One region of the Rhizobium sp. LjRoot254 genome, then DNA from elsewhere that is predicted to be linked to it. Evidence: predicted binding sites of a transcription regulator. Region 1 holds the regulator's gene; each other region holds the start of a gene.
The links. The regulator PhoB, encoded in region 1, activates phosphate uptake and scavenging genes when phosphate is short. The targets are predictions, from matches to a motif close to TGTCATNNANCTGTCAT.

Region 1 (3,130 bases):
ATTGTTCAAGGTTGAATTTTCTTCCCACCGGAAACTTGCCATTATTTATGCGCAAAGGCGAATGCAGGACGGGCGGTTGAGAGACGATCCGCTTGCCAATCCGGAAGCGAATGGGTTACCGCATTATCGACGCGCGACCGCGCGCCAGGAATCAAGGAACGATGTGAATTGAGCGGACTGGAACAGGCGATCAGAAATGCGCTGGAGCGCGCCGAAAGGTCCGACCCGGATATTCGTGCCCGCATCTACCAGTCTGCGCGCAATGCGCTGGATACCGGCTTGCGCAAGCAGGAGGTCGGCGACCCGCAGGTGATCGAACGTCAGCGCCAGCGGCTCGAAATGACCATCAACGAGATCGAGGATGAAGAACTCTCGCGGCTCCGCTCGATCGCCCAGTTCGAAAGGGTGGCGCTGGACCGGGAGCCCGAGGACGATCCCGCCGTCGTCGAGCACGCGCCGGAAACCGAGCCTCATGACAGCACGGCCGAGGATGCCGCCCCCGTCATCGAGCATGAGGCTCCCGCCCCGTTCGAACAACAGGCACAGCGGGACGTCCGGATCGAGCCCGAGCAGCCCGCCCGGCAAGATGTCCGCGCGGAGCCCGAGATCCGGGTCGAGCCGAACGAACGCGCCTCCGCTGTCCAGCCCGCCGATGACGATACGCTTTCCGATTTTTTCGCCACGCGCGAGCACCGGGAGGAAAAGCCCGCGCGCCAGATGGAGGACACGAATTGGGACGAGGCGGCCGGCTCGCCGGTGCCGCGCGAGCCTCGCAAGGGCCGCGGAGCGGGTTCCGCCCTGGTGTCCCTGTTCGTCTATGCCTGCCTGATCGGGATTATCGGCACGGGCGCCTGGTGGCTTTATGCGACGGGCATGATCGATGCTGCGATGAAGGGCAATACGGATTTCGATCTGGTGCCGAAGCAGTTGCAATCCGCCAGTTCGGAGACCACGCCTGCCGAAACACGGCTCGATACGCTGCGCGGCTTCTCGGGCGAATGGATGGATATCTACAAGCCGGGCAGCAATAGTAATCTTGCGCGCCCACGCTCAAAGGCCACCATCGAGGACGGTCAAGATAGCGACGGCGTGGCGACCATCATCGCCTCCAACGCGCCGGATCAGGATGGCGACGTGCTGGTGGAAGTGCCGGCCTCGATCCTGCAGGAACTTGCCGGCAAGACCTCGACGCTGGCAGTCACGGTGAAATCGAACAGCGAAAAGCCCGCCCAGATCTATATCCAATGCGAGTTCAAGACGCTGGGCGATTGCGGCCGGCACCGCTATACCGTGACCAACGAACGCGCCGACGAACTGATCCAGGTGAAATTCGACGGAAAGCTGGGCCCGAGCGAGCCCGGCCATATCGTGATCAACAGCGATCTCACCGGCGAAGGCAGCGCCATCCGCCTCTATGGCATCAGGGTGCTGCCCGGTTCTTGAGGCTTATCAGACTTCCATCGCATAGCCCGCGCCGCGCACGGTGCGGATCACGTCGGGCATGTTGGAGAGGTTGAGCGCCTTGCGCAGGCGGCCGACATGGACGTCCACGGTGCGCTCGTCGACATAGATGTCGTGGCCCCAGACACCATCGAGAAGCTGCGAGCGCGAGAACACGCGACCGGGCGACGACATGAAGAATTCAAGCAGCTTGAACTCCGTCGGCCCGAGCCGGACCTCGCGCGAGCGGCGATGGACGCGGTAGGTCTCGCGATCGAGTTCGACATCGCCGCATTTCAGCAGCGACGAGATCGCGCTCGGCCGCACCCGGCGCAGCATGGCTTTCACGCGGGCCATCAGTTCCGGCGTCGAGAACGGCTTGACGACATAGTCGTCGGCGCCGGTGGAGAGGCCGCGAACGCGCTCGCTCTCCTCGCCGCGCGCGGTCAGCATGATCACCGGCAGGCGCTCGGTCTGCGGACGCATCCTGAGGCGGCGGCAGAGTTCGATGCCGGAAACACCCGGCAGCATCCAGTCAAGCACGAGGAGATCAGGCACACGCTCCTGCAGGCGTATGTCGGCTTCGTCGCCACGCGGGATGACCTCCACCTCGTAGCCTTCGGCTTCCAGATTGTAGCTGAGCAGTGTGCCCAGTGCCTCCTCGTCTTCGACGACCATGATTCTCGGCTGCATGAGACTCCGTTCCCGGTGTTAGACCACCGGTTTTCCGAGGGCGCCCTCCGGGCACCCGGGGTTCAAAGGGCTGGCTGGACGACGGATGCCGTGTTGTCATCCTTGGGCCGCTCGCCGGCCGGCTGCTCGCCGGTCGACATGTAGTAGATCGTCTCGGCGATATTCGTCGCATGGTCGCCGATGCGTTCGATGTTCTTGGCGCAGAACAGGAGATGCGTGCAGGGCGTGATGTTGCGCGGATCTTCCATCATATAGGTCAGAAGCTCGCGGAACAACGACGTGTACATCGCATCGATCTCTTCGTCGCGGGCGCGGATCTGCTCAGCCTTTTCGGGCGAACGCGTCGAATAGACGTCGAGTACGTCCTTGAGCTGCGACAGAGCAAGCTCGGAGAGGTGCTCGATACCACGGGCGAGCGGGCGCGGAATGCCCGATGTCTGCACCGCGATGACGCGCTTGGCGGTGGACTTGCCGAGGTCGCCGACGCGCTCCAGGTCGGATGCGATGCGGATCGATCCGATGATCTCGCGAAGATCGGATGCAACGGGCTGGCGCTTGGCGATCATCAGGATCGCCTTGTCGCCGATTTCACGTTCCGTCGCATCGACGATCGTGTCTTCCGAGATCACCCGCTGGGCGAGCGCGGAATCGGCGGTCACGAGCGCATGGATCGCATCGGAAACCATCTGCTCGACCATGCCGCCCATTTCGGCGATGCGACGGGCGAGCAGTTTCAGTTCTTCGTCGAATACGGAATAGATGTGGGATGATGTTGTGGTCATCGGAAATCCTCCTGCCGGACAGCCGGCGAAACGCGTCTCAGCCGAACCGGCCCATGATGTAATCCTGGGTGCGCTGGTCGTCCGGATTGGTGAACATCTTGTCTGTGTCGTTCTCTTCCACGAGGTAGCCCAGGTGGAACATGGCCGTGCGCTGGGAAACACGCGCGGCCTGCTGCATGGAGTGGGTGACAATGACGATCGTGAAGTTCTCGCGC
Region 2 (3,130 bases), 2.3 Mb from region 1:
TTTTCCGGTTCCTCATAAAACAAATTCGACTATAGCTCGCCGTATAAACGTCCATCATAATATGGGCGTCATGCCGGTTCTATAAATGGTCCAGATATCGGAGACCGAATGCATTCGAGCAACCGCGGCAGACCCTATTCCACCGTCGAACGGGCAGACATAGAGGCTGCCCGGCGGGAGCGCTTTGCACTCGTGCCCTCGGCGACGGTCGCGCGCGTGCTTCTGGTCCTTGTGATCCTGGCCGGCGTCTATTTCTTCCACGGCTTTATCGTGCCGGTGCTTGCCGCACTGGTGATCGGTTTCGCCAGCTGGCCGATCTACCGCCGTATCCTCAATGCCATCGGCGGCAATCGCACGCTCGGCGCCACGATCGCCCTGCTGCTGGTTTTGTCCTTCATCATCATCCCGATTACGATCGCCACCATCTATGCGATGAAGGAGATCAAGGTCTGGGCGCTCTGGGCGATCGAGGCGAACAAGCATGGAGCGCCCGTTCCGGTCTGGCTGCAGGGGCTGCCCTTCGCCGGTGAAATGCTGAGCGAGCAATGGGTGCGATATGCCGGCCACGAGGGCGGCCTCGGCGAGCTGGTTCAGCTGATCAGCGGCTCCAACATCGGCAATATCTATCGCGGCGTCGTCACATTCGGCGCCACCGCCTTCCAGGCGCTGCTCACGCTTCTCTTCATGCTGATCACGCTGTTCTTCGTCTATCGCAATGGCGAGGACCTAGTAGCCCAGCTCGACCGCGTCGGCGAACGCATCCTCCCCGAACGCTGGGAGCGGGTATCGCGGATCGTCCCACTGACGATCAGCTCGACGGTGACGGGGATGACCATCATCGCCATCGGCGAAGGCATCGTGCTCGGCATCGCCTACTGGATCGCCGGTGTCCCCTCGCCCGTGACGCTCGGCGTGATCACCGGCATCATGGCGCTTATTCCCGGCGGCGCGCCGCTGAGTTTCACGCTGGTTTCGATCTATCTCGTTGCGAGCGGCTCGCATTTCGCCGGTGCAGCGTTGCTGATCTGGGGGTCCGTGGAACTTTTCATCGTCGACAAGACGCTCAGGCCGAAGCTCGTCGGCGGGCCGATCAAGCTGCCGTTCCTGCCGACATTCTTCGGCCTGATCGGCGGCGTCAAGACGATGGGCTTTCTCGGCCTCTTCGTCGGCCCGGTGCTGATGGCGCTGCTGGTCGCGATATGGCGCGAATGGCTCCATACGGATGCCGTGGCGACGCAGGTCGAGGCCGAACGCGAGCAGATCGCTCAAAGGGCTGCGGAATAGGCTCTCCCCGGCAATCCCGGCTGTGGATTGTCATCCAACTGTCATCAAATCGACACCGGACCTTTAATCTAGCGCTCTAGACCCGATCCCAACAACGGCGAAAAGTCGAAACAGGGATTTGGCGGAATGTTTGAATTCAGGAATGTCACGCGACGATTCGGATCCAAGACCGCCGTCGACAGCGTCACAACAGACATTCCCGCTGGCCAAATGGTCGGCATCATCGGTCGCTCCGGCGCCGGAAAATCCACCTTCCTTCGCATGATCAACCGGTTGGCGGACCCGTCGGCCGGTTCGATTATTTTTGACGGCCGTGAAGTGTCCTCGCTTAAGGGCGCCGAGCTGCGCCGCTGGCAGCGCGATTGCGCCATGATCTTCCAGCAGTTCAACCTCGTGCCGCGCCTCGACGTGCTGACCAACGTCCTGCTCGGCCGGCTCAACCATCGTTCGACGGTGACCAGCATCCTCAACATGTTCACCCGCGAAGAGCGGATCATGGCGATCGCAGCACTCGAGCGGCTCGGCATCGAACAATCCGCACTGCAGCCGGCCGGCACGCTGTCGGGCGGCCAGCAGCAGCGCGTCGCCATCGCCCGCGCCCTGATGCAGGAGCCGAAGGTGCTGCTCGCCGACGAGCCGATCGCCTCGCTCGATCCTCTCAACGCGAAGATCGTCATGGATGCGCTGCGCGACATCAACGAACGCGAAGGCATCACCGTCATCTGCAATCTTCACACGCTCGATACCGCCCGCGCCTATTGCCAGCGCATCATCGGCATGGCTGCGGGCAAGGTCGTGTTCGACGGCGGCCCGGATGAACTCACGCGCGATGCGGTGTCGGCCATCTATGGCTCCGAGGGCGCGCTTGACGAGTCCATGACCTCCACCAGCATCAATATTCCGGCGGTGGCGATGGTGCCCGTTCCGGACAATGCACCGAAGCCACTGGTTTTGCTGGGCGTCTGAGACGCCCGACCCGATCGCCCGCCCGCGTCAAAGGCAGTTCCCGAATCGACATGAACATCCGGTTTGACCGGACCGACCAGGAGAAACACCATGCTGAAGAAGACCCTTCTTGCCGCCACCGCGCTTCTCGCGCTGGCTTCCGCCGCTGCTGCCGAAGACCTCAAGGAATTCCGCATCGGCATTCTCGGCGGCGAAAATGAAGCCGACCGCCTCAAGTCCTACCAGTGCCTCGTCGACCAGCTTCCCGCTGCCATCGGCGTCGAAAAGGTTTCGTTGTTCCCGGCTGCCGATTATGACGGCGTCGTACAGGGCCTGCTCGGCGGCACGCTCGATTACGCCGAACTCGGCGCTTCCGGCTTCGCCAAGATCTATCTGGCCGATGCCAAGGCCGTCGAGCCGATCCTGACCACCATCCAGACCGACGGCTCGATGGGCTATTATTCCATCATGGTCGCCCGCAAGGACAAGGGTTACAAGACCCTCGAGGATCTCAAGGGCAAGAAGCTCGGCTTTGCCGATCCGGACTCCACCTCGGGCTATCTGATCCCACTCGTCACCCTGCCCGAGAAGATCGGCGCGCCAGTGAAGGAATATTTCGCCGAGACTGGTTTCGGCGGCGGCCATGAGAACCTCGTTCTCGAAGTCCTGAAGGGCAATTTCGACGCCGGCACGACCTTCGGTTCGGGCGTGGGCGACTTCAAGGACGGCTACACCTCGGGCAACCTGCGCAAGATGGTCGACAAGGGCGTCCTCAACATGGACGACCTGGTCGAGCTCTGGAAGTCCCCGCTGATCCCGAACGGCCCGATCGTCGTCCGCTCGTCGATGAACGACGACATGAAGAAGAAGTTCAAGGACTTCATGGTCAAGCTGCCGGAAA
Region 3 (3,130 bases), 3.7 Mb from region 1:
CTCTTCGCAACCGGCGATACCGGCGGCACCAAGGCGACCGCGGATACGATCTTCGATTTCAAAGCCAGGGAAGGCGACCTGCTCGATCTCACGGACGTCGATGCCAACTCGGTTCTGGTCGACGACCAGGCCTTCAAGTTCATCGGCACCAAGGACTTCCACGACAAGGCCGGCGAGCTTCGCTATGTCACCGACAAGAACGGCACATGGATCCAGGGTGACACGGATGGCAACGGCAAGGCCGATTTCTTGATCCATCTCGACGACAAGATGGCCATGAAGGCGGACTACTTCGACCTCTGATATTGAAGAAGCCGTGCGGTCCGATGACCGCATGGCCCTCACTCCAAAAAGAAATGCCCCGCCGGGAAATCCGCAGCGGGGCATTACTCAACAAGCAAATCTGAACCGTTCAGTAGACGTCAGGAACATACATCTCATCGGGCACTTCATGGCGCTGATAGTCCGAATGCCGGATGCGTTCGGGAAGCTCGACCGGCGACTTGGGCACATCCTGGTACGGAATCTGCGCCAGGAGATGGGCAATGCAGTTCAGCCGTGCCTTCTTCTTGTCGACAGCCTCGACCACCCACCACGGCGCTTCCGGGGTATGGGTGCGGGCCAGCATCTCTTCCTTGGCCTTGGTATAGTCTTCCCAGTGCTTGCGGCTCTCCATATCCATCGGCGAGAGCTTCCACTGCTTGAGCGGATCATGGATGCGCATCTGGAAGCGGAATTCCTGCTCCTCGTCGGTGATCGAGAACCAGTATTTGATCAGGATGATGCCGGAGCGCACCAGCATGCGCTCGAATTCGGGTACCGAGCGGAAGAATTCCTCGAGTTCGTCCTGGGTGCAGAAGCCCATGACGCGTTCGACGCCGGCGCGATTGTACCAGCTGCGGTCGAACAGCACCATTTCACCGGCAGTCGGCAGGTGGGCGGCATAGCGCTGGAAATACCATTGGTCCCGCTCGCGCTCGGTCGGCGCGGGCAGCGCGACGACGCGGCAGACGCGCGGATTGAGCCGCTGGGTGACGCGCTTGATGGCGCCGCCCTTGCCGGCGGAATCGCGGCCTTCGAAGATCACCACGACCTTGAGCTTCTGGTGCTGGACCCAATCCTGCAGCTTTACCAGTTCATGCTGCAGCCGGAACAGTTCGCGGAAATAGACCTTGCGCTCCAGCGTCGGCTCGGCCGGTTCGGTCATCCCCTCGACGACGAGTTCGTCAAGACGATCCTCGTCAAGCTGCATTTCCAGCTCTTCATCGAAGCTGTCGGCGATCTCGGCCTTGATGCGCTCGAGCTGGTCGTGTTGGTCCATCGGCATGGTCATGAGTCCTTATGGTTTTCGGCCACAGAAACAGGTGCATGCGACAGAGATGTGACAGAGCAGTCCACGAGCATATCAAGGGTGCCGGAACAAATCTGACGATATGCGTCGACGGACAGTATCAACGCAGACCGAAGAAGGAAAGAACGGCCAGAACGATGACAACCGCGCCGACAAGCCAAACAATGTTATACATTGCAAATCTCCATATTCATGATCGTGCCGGGATAATTCGTAACCCCGCTTCCGAGTTCCCTCGGCCATGTCCCGCATGAAATGATGTATGGAGATCAGGCGTGCCCGACGAGCGCGCCGCATAGTTCTTTTATCGGTCTGAAACGTCTTGAGTTCAGACCGCAGCGCCTGCGCCGACCTTTTCCCCAAAGCTCGAAAAGAACTGGCCGGCCAGCTTCTTGGCGGTGGAATCGATCAGCCGCGCGCCGAGCTGCGCGATCTTGCCGCCGACATCCGCCTTGACGACATAGGTGAGGACCGTCTCTGACCCTTGTGCTTCAAGCGAGACGTCCGCGCCGCCCTTGGCAAAGCCCACCACCCCGCCCTTGCCTTCACCCGATATCGTATAAGAGTTCGGCGGATTGAGATTGGAAAGCTGCACCGCACCCTCGAAACGAGCCTTGACCGGCCCGATCTTCAGCACCACCACCGCCGTCATTTCGGTGTCGGACAGCTTCTGCAATTCCTCGCAGCCGGGAATGCACTGGCGCAGGATTTCCGGATCGTTCAGCGCCGCCCATACCACGTCGATCGGCGCGTTGATCGTTTCGCTGCCCTTCATGTCCATGAGTAGTTCTCCCGTATTTGCAGTTCGGCCGGTGTCGTGTCCTTGCCACCGTTGCCGCAGAAACCATAGTAGTTCATCGGCTACGAGAGCGACGAGCGCAAGCCCTGGCCCGGCAAGATGCGCGCTGACTGATCCAGATCTGCGTCAGTGGCTGCGCGTTTTCCACTGCCCTGACAATCCGTTTTACCTGCTGAACTACGGACGAGTGTCACTCCGGCGTGCCCACAAAGGGCGCCCGGGCGCGGATCAACGTACGTGCGGTATGTTGCGGTTCCGGCATGGGATCGCTCTCGAGTGCTGAAAACAGCCAGTCGATAAAGACCTTGACGATCGGCGCGGCGCGGACGTCATTGCGGCAGGCGACGTAGAAGGCATTGTTGGCGGGAACCGTCAGGTCGAACGGCGCAATCAACTCGCCTTTGGCGATCAGGCCGCCGACGGTGATCGTATCGCCCAGCGCGACCCCCTGATTGTGCAGCGCCGCTTCGGTCGAAAGACGCGCGTCGCTCATGAAATGCTGGCGCCGGCGCGGTATCACCTCGCTGTCGGCAGCGGCAAGCCACGTGTTCCATTCCCGCCCGTCATCCGCATGCAGGATGACGTGATCGCTGAGATCGCGGATTGTGCGAAGCGGCTGCATGTTCAACAGCGCTGGGCTGACGACGGGAAACAGCACCAGCTGACTCCAGAGCCGCGACCAGTGGTCCGGCCAGTCGCCATTGCCATAAAGCAGGCAGAGATCGATATCGGGCGAATGGAGCTGTGCCAGGTCATTCGAGGCGACCAGCGTCAGGCTGATATCGGGATACTGGTCGGTGAACTCATGCAAGCGCGGGATCATCCAGAACGACAGCAGCGCCGGCACGCAGGCAAATCGCAACTGCCCGCTGGTCGTCGGCCGCGTCATCGCCGCCGTCGCTGCCGCGATTTCTCCGAATGCATGCGTGACGGCCGGCAGCAGAAGAGCGCCCTGCGGGGTCAGTTTCAGGCGTTTGCCG
Region 4 (3,130 bases), 1.2 Mb from region 1:
TGCCGATCACCTTCCAGCTCTCTCCGGTCTCTTCGCTCATCATGCTCGCCGGCATCTATTACGGCGCCCAGTATGGCGGCTCGACCACGGCCATCCTGATCAACATGCCGGGGGAATCATCATCCGCGGTGACAGCGATCGATGGCTACCAGATGGCGCGCAAGGGCCGTGCCGGCGTCGCGCTCGCCACGGCGGCGCTCGGCTCGTTCTTCGCTGGCACGGTCTCGACCTTCCTCGTCGCGATCTTCGCGCCGCCACTGACGGCGGTGGCCTTGGAATTCGGCGCCGCCGAATATTTCTCGCTGATGGTCGTCGGCCTCGTCATGTCGGTCGCGCTCGCCCATGGTTCGATCGTCAAGGCGCTCGCCATGCTCATCCTCGGCCTGCTGCTCGGCCTTGCCGGCAGCGACATCTATACCGGCGCACCCCGTTTCACGCTCGGCATCAACGAGTTCGCTGATGGGCTGAACTTCGTCGCCGTTGCCGTGGGTGTCTTCGGCGTCGCCGAGATCCTGCGCAATCTCGAAAACGAGAGGGGCCGATCCGTGCTCCTCAACAAGGTCGAGGGCCTGATGCCGACGCGAGAGGATTTCCGGCGCATGGCCTGGCCCATCCTGCGTGGCACCGGCATCGGCTCGATCCTCGGCATCTTGCCTGGCGGCGGCGCGATCCTCGCGGCTTTCGCCTCCTACACCGTCGAGAAGAAGCTGTCGAAAAACCCGCAGGAATTCGGCCATGGCGCCATCGAAGGCGTCGCCGGACCTGAATCGGCCAACAATGCCGGCGCGCAGACCTCGTTCATCCCGCTCCTCACGCTCGGCATCCCGGCCAATCCCGTCATGGCGCTGATGATCGGCGCGATGATCATCAAAGGGATCGTGCCGGGCCCCAACGTGGCGATCGAACAGCCGTCGCTGTTCTGGGGCATCATCGCCTCGATGTGGATCGGCAACCTGATGCTCGTCATCCTCAACCTGCCGCTGATCGGGCTCTGGGTGAGGCTGCTCAAAGTGCCTTACTTCGTGCTCTTCCCCATCATCATGGCCTTCTGCTCGATCGGGGTCTACAGTGTCAAATCCAACGTCTTCGATCTCTACTCGGTCGCCTTCTTCGGCTTCATCGGATACGTCTTGGTGAAACTCCGCTGCGAGCCGGCGCCGCTGCTGCTCGGCTTCGTGCTTGGGCCGCTGCTCGAGGAAAATCTCCGCCGGGCGATGATCCTGTCGCATGGAAACGCCGCGACCTTCGTGACGCGCCCAATCAGCGCCGGCCTGCTCCTGCTCGCAGCGTTGATCCTGATCATCGTGTTCCTGCCGAGCATCAGGTCCAAACGCGAAGAGGTGTTCCAGGAGGAGGAATGATCGCGGGCGCGGCGCATAAGTCATGATAAGTTGAGCCCGGCATCACTGCCGGGCTCATTCATTTCTTGTCATCCGCGTGTCATCCATGTGTCATGGCGGATCGCTAATCACGGCCCGTAAAGTGAACTTCCGAACCCGCGAGGATTCCCATGCGCACATTTCTAGCCGCCCTTGCCGCCGCCACCATGCTGGCTGGCGCTGCTCACGCCACCACCGTCTATCCGCTGGATCGCGCGACGATCCTCGTCGGCTCGCCGTTCGACTTCAAGGTCGAGCTCGAAGGCACCGTAAAGCCGGAAGATGTGAAGATCACCATCAATGGCCAGGATGCGAAGACCGCTTTCGGTGCCGATTATGAGTTCATCGCCGACGAAAAGGGCAAGGAAGACAAGAGCCTCGGTTCCGCCGTCATCCTGCGCGGCGCCAAGATCGCCACGGCTGGCGCCTACAAGGTCGAAGTGACTGCTGGTGCTCAGACCAAGACCGTGACATGGGATGTATACGCCACCTCCGCCACGCCGAAGGCCAAGAACGTGATCTTCCTGCTCGCCGACGGTCTCTCGGTCGCGCATCGCACCGGCGCCCGCATCATGTCCAAGGGCATGACCGAGGGCAAGGCCAATGGCCGCCTCAATATGGACGACCTTGATCACATGGCCTTCATCGGCACGTCTGCCACCGACTCGATCGCGACGGACTCTGCCAACACCATGTCGGCCTACATGACCGGCCACAAGACCGCGATCAACGCGCTCGGCGTCTATGCCGACCGGACCCCGGCCACTCTCGACGATCCGCGCGTCGAAACAATTGCCGAAGCGATCCGCCGCACGACCAAGAAGTCGATCGGCGTCGTCGCCACCTCCGAAATTGAAGACGCGACGCCGGCCGCGGTCGTGGCCCATACCCGCAAGCGCGGCGACAAGGCCGACATCGTCGGCATGATCTACGACGTCAAGCCGGATGTGATCCTGGGCGGTGGTTCCGCCTACTTCCTCGGCAAGGACGTTCCCGGTTCCAAGCGCAAGGACGACAAGGACTATATCGCCCTGTTCAAGGATGCCGGCTACGCACTGGCGACCGATAAGACCGAACTCGAGGCGGCTGCCAAGACCAATACCGGCAAGATCCTCGGCCTGTTCCACACCGGCAACATGGACGTGACGCTCGACCGCGACTTCCTCAAGAAAGGCAGCGTCGAGAAATTCCCGAACCAGCCGGGCCTCAAGGACATGACCAAGGTCGCGCTCGACGAACTCTCCAAGAATCCGGAAGGCTTCTTCCTGATGATCGAGGGCTCTTCGATCGACAAGATGTCCCACCCGATGGACTGGGACCGTGCCTTCTATGATACCATCGAGTTCGACCAGGTCGTCGGCATGGCCCGCGAATTCGCCAGGACCCATCCGGACACGCTGATCGTCGTCACCGGCGACCACACCCACGGCGTCTCGATCATCGGCACCGTCGATGACGAAAAGCCGGGCACCGAAATGCGTGAAAAGGTCGGCACCTATGCCGAAGCCGGCTTCCCGAACTATGAAGACAAGAACGGCGACGGCTTCCCCGACAAGGTCGATGTGACCCGCCGCCTTGCCACCTTCTCAAGCAACTTCCCGGATTATTACGAGACCTTCCGCCCGAAGATGGATGGCCCGTTCGAGCCCGCGATCAAGAACGAGAAGGACGAATACGTCGCCAATCCGGCCTACAAGGACATCCCCGGCGCTGTGCTTCGCGTTGGCAACATGCCGCGTACCGCCGACAGC

Region 2: the regulator PhoB is predicted to act here: its motif matches at 1,313-1,329, upstream of phnC (phosphonate ABC transporter ATP-binding protein).
Region 3: the regulator PhoB is predicted to act here: its motif matches at 1,371-1,387, upstream of ppk2 (polyphosphate kinase 2).
Region 4: the regulator PhoB is predicted to act here: its motif matches at 1,439-1,455, upstream of ACSQ26_RS27450 (alkaline phosphatase).

Annotation. Positions count from the first base shown of each region.
Region 1 is NZ_CAXUSM020000001.1:4,301,790-4,304,919, forward strand. Features, by position in the region: gene ACSQ26_RS21170 (hypothetical protein) at 169-1,443, shown strand; gene phoB (phosphate regulon transcriptional regulator PhoB) at 1,450-2,133, opposite strand; gene phoU (phosphate signaling complex protein PhoU) at 2,196-2,915, opposite strand; gene pstB (phosphate ABC transporter ATP-binding protein PstB) at 2,953-3,130, opposite strand, start outside.
Region 2 is NZ_CAXUSM020000001.1:1,994,739-1,997,868, reverse strand. Features, by position in the region: gene ACSQ26_RS09780 (AI-2E family transporter) at 109-1,284, shown strand; gene phnC (phosphonate ABC transporter ATP-binding protein) at 1,411-2,250, shown strand; gene phnD (phosphonate ABC transporter substrate-binding protein) at 2,341-3,130, shown strand, end outside.
Region 3 is NZ_CAXUSM020000001.1:625,928-629,057, reverse strand. Features, by position in the region: gene ACSQ26_RS03180 (hypothetical protein) at 1-303, shown strand, start outside; gene ppk2 (polyphosphate kinase 2) at 413-1,327, opposite strand; gene ACSQ26_RS03170 (SRPBCC family protein) at 1,680-2,132, opposite strand; gene ACSQ26_RS03165 (LysR substrate-binding domain-containing protein) at 2,341-3,130, opposite strand, start outside.
Region 4 is NZ_CAXUSM020000001.1:5,551,528-5,554,657, reverse strand. Features, by position in the region: gene ACSQ26_RS27455 (tripartite tricarboxylate transporter permease) at 1-1,361, shown strand, start outside; gene ACSQ26_RS27450 (alkaline phosphatase) at 1,511-3,130, shown strand, end outside.